DNA from 2 places in the Escherichia sp. TC-EC600-tetX4 genome. Region 2 is predicted to be linked to the other one. Evidence: predicted binding sites of a transcription regulator. Region 2 holds the regulator's gene; the other holds the start of a gene.

Region 1 (3,422 bases), 1.8 Mb from region 2:
CATGTTATTTTCAATGGTAATGTTTACAAGAACGCCTGGTGGGTTGGGTCTAAAGATTGCCCACGGGGTACCAGCGCTGAAAACTCCAATAACCCATGGCGTCTCGAGCGTACAGCTACCGCTGCGGAATTGAGTCAGTACGGTAACCCGACTACCTGTGAAATTGATAACGGCGGCGTCATTGTTGCGGATGGTTTCCAGGCCAGCAAAGCGTACAGCGCGGACAGCATCGTAGATTATAACGATGCACATTATAAAACTTCTGTCGATCAAGACGCATGGGGCTTTGTCCCGGGCGGCGATAACCCGTGGAAGAAATACGAACCGGCGAAAGCATGGTCCGCATCCACTGTGTACGTGAAAGGTGATCGCGTTGTTGTTGATGGGCAGGCTTATGAAGCGCTGTTCTGGACGCAAAGTGACAACCCTGCTCTGGTGGCGAACCAAAACGCCACCGGTAGCAATAGCCGCCCGTGGAAGCCGTTAGGTAAGGCTCAGAGCTATAGCAACGAAGAGCTGAATAATGCGCCGCAGTTTAATCCAGAAACGCTTTATGCCAGCGATACGCTGATTCGCTTTAACGGTGTGAACTACATTTCTCAGAGTAAAGTGCAGAAAGTTTCTCCTTCTGACAGCAACCCGTGGCGTGTTTTTGTTGACTGGACCGGAACCAAAGAGCGCGTAGGTACGCCGAAGAAAGCGTGGCCGAAACACGTTTATGCACCGTATGTCGACTTTACGCTGAATACGATCCCGGATCTGGCTGCGCTGGCTAAGAATCATAACGTCAACCACTTCACGCTGGCGTTTGTGGTGAGTAAAGATGCGAACACCTGTCTGCCGACATGGGGTACCGCTTACGGTATGCAGAATTACGCTCAGTACAGCAAAATCAAAGCTCTGCGTGAGGCTGGCGGCGATGTGATGCTGTCTATCGGTGGTGCTAACAACGCTCCGCTGGCTGCTTCCTGTAAGAACGTAGACGATCTGATGCAGCATTATTATGACATCGTTGATAACCTGAACCTCAAAGTCCTGGACTTCGATATCGAAGGCACCTGGGTTGCGGATCAGGCATCTATTGAACGTCGTAACCTTGCTGTGAAGAAAGTGCAGGATAAATGGAAGTCAGAAGGCAAAGATATTGCTATCTGGTACACCTTGCCAATTCTGCCGACTGGCCTGACGCCGGAAGGGATGAATGTCCTGAGCGATGCCAAAGCGAAAGGTGTTGAGCTGGCGGGTGTGAACGTGATGACAATGGACTACGGTAACGCGATTTGTCAGTCTGCAAATACCGAAGGCCAGAACATTCACGGTAAGTGTGCAACGTCTGCGATTGCCAACCTGCATTCACAATTGAAAGGCCTCCATCCCAATAAGAGCGATGCAGAAATTGACGCTATGATGGGTACCACGCCGATGGTTGGCGTGAACGACGTTCAGGGCGAGGTGTTCTATCTCTCTGATGCTCGTCTGGTCATGCAGGATGCGCAGAAGCGTAATCTCGGTATGGTTGGTATCTGGTCAATCGCGCGCGACCTGCCGGGCGGCACTAACCTGTCTCCGGAATTCCACGGCCTGACTAAAGAACAGGCACCGAAGTACGCATTTAGCGAAATCTTCGCGCCGTTTACTAAGCAATAAATGTGTTGGCGATACCTTCCAGTATCGCCGCATTTTTTGTCAATGGGCTACTTTTGGTAGCCCATTATTTTTATTCATATTTCTATTCTTTGCTTAAAAAAGAGTCTTTCCGTAATTGAAATAAGAACTATTTTCATTTATTTTTGAAGAAAGTATACGGGAGTCTCTATGTACGTTTGTCTTTGTAATGGTATCAGCGATAAAAAAATTCGTCAGGCTGTGCGCCAGTTTTCCCCTCACTCGTTCCAGCAATTAAAAAAATTTATTCCGGTCGGCAATCAGTGCGGTAAATGTGTCCGGGCCGCGCGTGAAGTGATGGAGGATGAATTAATGCAGCTGCCGGAGTTTAAGGAGTCCGCATAAACGGAGTGTGTTTTTTGACTTACTCGTAAGCCGTTCTACTCTTCAAAGAGTGGAAGCGAAGGAGTCAAAAAATGAAAGGTGATACTAAAGTTATAAATTATCTCAACAAACTGTTGGGAAATGAGCTTGTCGCAATCAATCAGTACTTTCTCCATGCCCGAATGTTTAAAAACTGGGGTCTCAAACGTCTCAATGATGTGGAGTATCATGAATCCATTGATGAGATGAAACACGCCGATCGTTATATTGAGCGCATTCTTTTTCTGGAAGGTCTTCCAAACTTACAGGACCTGGGCAAACTGAACATTGGTGAAGATGTTGAGGAAATGCTGCGTTCTGATCTGGCACTTGAGCTGGATGGCGCGAAGAATTTGCGTGAGGCAATTGGTTATGCCGATAGCGTTCATGATTACGTCAGCCGCGATATGATGATAGAAATTTTGCGTGATGAAGAAGGCCATATCGACTGGCTGGAAACGGAACTTGATCTGATTCAGAAGATGGGCCTGCAAAATTATCTGCAAGCACAGATCCGCGAAGAAGGTTGAGCCGTGTCGGGAGGGAGAACCCTCCCGGTTAATAAGAGATCCAGGCCAGATACCCCAGGTTTATCATGCTGCCGAGCGCAAGCCACGGGCCGAATGCGATAGTGGTTATAGTCCGGCGTTGCAGAAGTTGTGAAACGATGGCGTAACCAATGCCACCCAGCGAGGCAATCAGCAGTATCATTGGCAACGTTTGCCAGCCACACCATGCGCCTGCAGCGGCCAGTAGCTTGAAATCACCGTAGCCCAATCCCTCTTTGTGACAAACTAACCAGACGCCCCAGTAAACACACCACAGCACCCCATAGCCCGCTACCGCGCCGTAAACCGCATCATGTAAATCAATTAATCCATACTGCGCATTAAATACCAAGCCAAGCCAGAGCAGCGGTAAGGTGAGTTTGTCGGGCAGGAGCTGAGTGCGAAAATCAATAACACTGAGCGTGAGTACGAAACAGAAATAGAGAAAGAGTGCGCCAGTCACGATGGGCGTGAAAGGTGCCAGGGCGCAGGCGATAGCAGCAGCAACACAAAGTATCAGGGGCACTGTATCATGCCAGGCATATTTTTTTTGCCTGAAATGAACCAATACCTGGCGAAACGTTAACGCCGTTTTATCCTCCAACGGCGAGAGGTGATAGGCGATGGCATTAACAAAATAATCTGCAATAAAACCAACCAGAATGAAGAGCGGCAGTAGCATTGTCATTATTGTTGCTCCCTGAAGGACAAATGCCTGAGGGTGATCTCTTCGTTTCCGGCAAGAGTAAACTGAAGGTCTTCAATAACAATACCGTATGTTACCTGTGCCGTAGTGAGCCAGCGGGAGACGTTTTCGAGGGGAGCTGTGACAGGATGAATTGTCAG
Region 2 (3,422 bases):
GAGAAAATCCCGGCATGGGATCACCCTGCCCTGTTTATCCCTGGCGGCAATTCTCCGTATGTTAGCGAGCAGTACCGTGATGATTTACTGGCTCAATTTCCACAGGCACGGGCGCATGTGATTGCAGGCGCGGGTCACTGGGTCCATGCTGAAAAACCGGATGCGGTATTACGCGCTATCCGTCGCTATCTCAATGATTAACGCAACTGATTAAAAACCCAGCGTCCGCGTCGCTTTCCGCGCGTGGGCGTTGGCGTGACTCATCGCGCTGATGTATTATGGCGCGCTATCCATCCGGGCAGAGGCCTGGCTGATTGTTTCCCCCGAAGTCACCAAGATCATGGCCAAAGAACAAACGGACCGTACGACATTAGATCTGTTCGCGCACGAGCGTCGACCGGGACGACCGAAAACTAATCCGCTTTCGCGCGATGAACAGCTGCGTATTAATAAACGCAACCAGCTAAAACGCGACAAAGTACGTGGCCTTAAGCGTGTCGAACTGAAGCTGAACGCGGAAGCTGTCGAGGCGCTGAACGAGCTGGCGGAGTCGCGCAATATGAGCCGTAGCGAACTGATCGAAGAGATGTTAATGCAGCAACTGGCGGCGCTGCGTAGTCAGGGCATCGTTTAAATTTCCACTTTCATGTAGCACAGTGTGCAGTCCTGCTCGTTTGCTGATTCCGCAAGACTGCCTGTTCTGCTATGATTGCCTTTATCCGTGGGCAATTTTCCACCCCCATTTCAATAAGTTTCAAGAGGTTATTTCACTCATGGCTATCACTGGCATCTTTTTCGGCAGCGACACCGGTAATACCGAAAATATCGCAAAAATGATTCAAAAACAGCTTGGTAAAGACGTTGCCGATGTCCATGACATTGCAAAAAGCAGCAAAGAAGATCTGGAAGCTTATGACATTCTGCTGCTGGGCATCCCAACCTGGTATTACGGCGAAGCGCAGTGTGACTGGGATGACTTCTTCCCGACTCTCGAAGAGATTGATTTCAACGGCAAACTGGTTGCGCTGTTTGGTTGTGGTGACCAGGAAGATTACGCCGAATATTTCTGCGACGCATTGGGCACCATCCGCGACATCATTGAACCGCGCGGTGCAACCATCGTTGGTCACTGGCCAACTGCGGGCTATCATTTCGAAGCATCAAAAGGTCTGGCAGATGACGACCACTTTGTCGGTCTGGCTATCGACGAAGACCGTCAGCCGGAACTGACCGCTGAACGTGTAGAAAAATGGGTTAAACAGATTTCTGAAGAGTTGCATCTCGACGAAATTCTCAATGCCTGATGTGATGCGGCGTAGACTCATGTCTACGCCGTATTAATAGATAATGCCAATCAAAATAATTGCTACAAATTTGTAACTTTTGCTGTTGTACCTGTACAATGTCCCGGTGTTCAAGTGGCCTTGCCGTTGTAAATGTAAGCTGTGCCACGTTTTTATTAACAATATTTGCCAGGGACTTGTGGTTTTCATTTAGGCGTGGCAATTCTATAATGATACGCATTATCTCAAGAGCAAATTCTGTCACTTCTTCTAATGAAGTGAACCGCTTAGTAACAGGACAGATTCCGCATGACTGATAACAATACCGCCCTAAAGAAAGCTGGCCTGAAAGTAACGCTTCCTCGTTTAAAAATCCTGGAAGTTCTTCAGGAGCCGGACAACCATCACGTCAGTGCGGAAGATTTATACAAACGTCTGATCGATATGGGTGAAGAAATTGGTCTGGCTACGGTATATCGCGTACTGAACCAGTTTGACGACGCTGGTATCGTCACCCGCCACAATTTTGAAGGCGGTAAATCCGTATTTGAACTGACACAGCAACATCACCACGATCACCTGATCTGCCTCGACTGCGGCAAGGTTATCGAATTTAGTGATGATTCCATCGAAGCGCGTCAGCGTGAAATTGCCGCAAAACATGGCATTCGCCTGACTAACCACAGTCTCTATCTTTACGGTCACTGTGCCGAAGGCGATTGCCGCGAAGATGAACATGCGCACGAAGGCAAATAAGCCAGCCTGAACGAGAAAAGCCAACCTGCGGGTTGGCTTTTTTATGCAAGGGAAATAAGAAAAGCGAGAGTTACAGCTCTCACTTATTTGTTATTACTGCGTATTTCCTGCCAGACTTTATCACAATCGGCTTTCACCGCCTGATCATTTCCGGTTTGCGTTGCACGCAGACACTGCTGATAATCCAGTACGCGTACACTTTCCTGGTCGGCAAACTGCTGATGTTGTTTCTCTTTCTTCAGCACGTTTAACACGCTCTGGCAGGCTTCAATTTTTTCTGGCGAACCTTGTGCGGTGTTGATACAGGCGCTGTATGCCTCTTTCAGACGACTGTCTTCCTGTGGCGCGGTTGATTGCGCACAAGCTACCAGCCCCGATGCCATTATGGCGATGAGAATCAGTTTTTTCATAGCAAATTCCTCAAACGTGCGGCAGGCACAAAACCTGCCGCGTCGGGCATCAGAAGATGGTGAATGGTGCGATTACCATAAATTTCACGTCACGCTCATCCTGGAAGATGTTGCCGTAACCACCGCCCCAGCTTGGGATGTCGGAGTGGTTGTCGTATTCGGTGAAATGCAGTTTGAACATCGTGCCTTTGGCGCGACCGTCCTGAATGGTATAGACCGCATCCAGGCTGTAGGCAGACTCTTCAATAGTCCGGTTTTTGTCGTAGTACGCATCCGGATTGCTCTGCCAGGTCGCAGGTTTAGCATCCCATGCGTAAACGTAGGAAGCGCCGATGGCGAAGCCTGGAAGATTCCAGTTTTTCAGGTCATACATCGCACCGAAGAAGACCGCTTTTTCGCCGTTGGCGTTGAAGTCAGAACGGTTATCCCACCAGATATCCAGGCGACCGTTTGAGGAAGCGTAGGTTGGAGTCATACGTTGCAGGAAGTATCCCTGCTGACCGTCAGCCTTAACCCAGGTGCCTTCGAGGCGCAAATCCACTACGTCAGCCGCCCGGTAACCAAAGGTCAACGCTTGCAGCCAGGCGGTGCCGTCATAAAGGTCGTTGACGCTGCGATCGTCAACTTTATCTCGGGTACCGTAGAACTGGTAGCTGGTGGTTAACGGGCTACCGGCGATATCAAATTTGTAGCTGGCTTTGGCAAAATATTGATCGATATACCCTTCCGCCTGACCAAATGCCGCTTCCAGTACGAAGTTATTTTTGAAGTCGTATTTCGCCCCAAAGGAGTGCAGATAATCAACTTTGGTGGTTTTATCGTTCTGATAAAACTCATCCATTTCCAGATGCCACGGCGCTTTGTATTCGTTGGTCCACATGTAGGAGAAACTCAACGCACCAGCATCGCCGTAATCAAAATTCGCCCCGGCTTCCGCCCCCTGATAAGTACCTGGCATAAAGCTCCAGTGCGG

Evidence for each region. Region 2 encodes Fur, which represses iron uptake genes when iron is present. Its sites were predicted from a motif close to ATAATAATGAGAACNACTATCAA; they were not measured.
Region 1: a site for Fur is predicted at 1,762-1,784, ahead of bfd (bacterioferritin-associated ferredoxin). Genes of this name have one in related genera too.

What each region holds. Positions count from the first base shown of each region.
Region 1 is NZ_CP079924.1:414,926-418,347, forward strand. Features, by position in the region: gene chiA (bifunctional chitinase/lysozyme) at 1-1,647, shown strand, start outside; gene bfd (bacterioferritin-associated ferredoxin) at 1,816-2,010, shown strand; gene bfr (bacterioferritin) at 2,082-2,558, shown strand; gene gspO (prepilin peptidase GspO) at 2,587-3,264, opposite strand; gene gspM (type II secretion system protein GspM) at 3,264-3,422, opposite strand, start outside.
Region 2 is NZ_CP079924.1:3,166,845-3,170,266, forward strand. Features, by position in the region: gene ybfF (esterase) at 1-201, shown strand, start outside; gene ybfE (LexA regulated protein) at 341-634, shown strand; gene fldA (flavodoxin FldA) at 774-1,304, shown strand; gene uof (fur leader peptide) at 1,514-1,600, shown strand; gene fur (ferric iron uptake transcriptional regulator) at 1,593-2,039, shown strand; gene chiQ (ChiQ/YbfN family lipoprotein) at 2,123-2,449, opposite strand; gene chiP (chitoporin) at 2,499-3,422, opposite strand, start outside.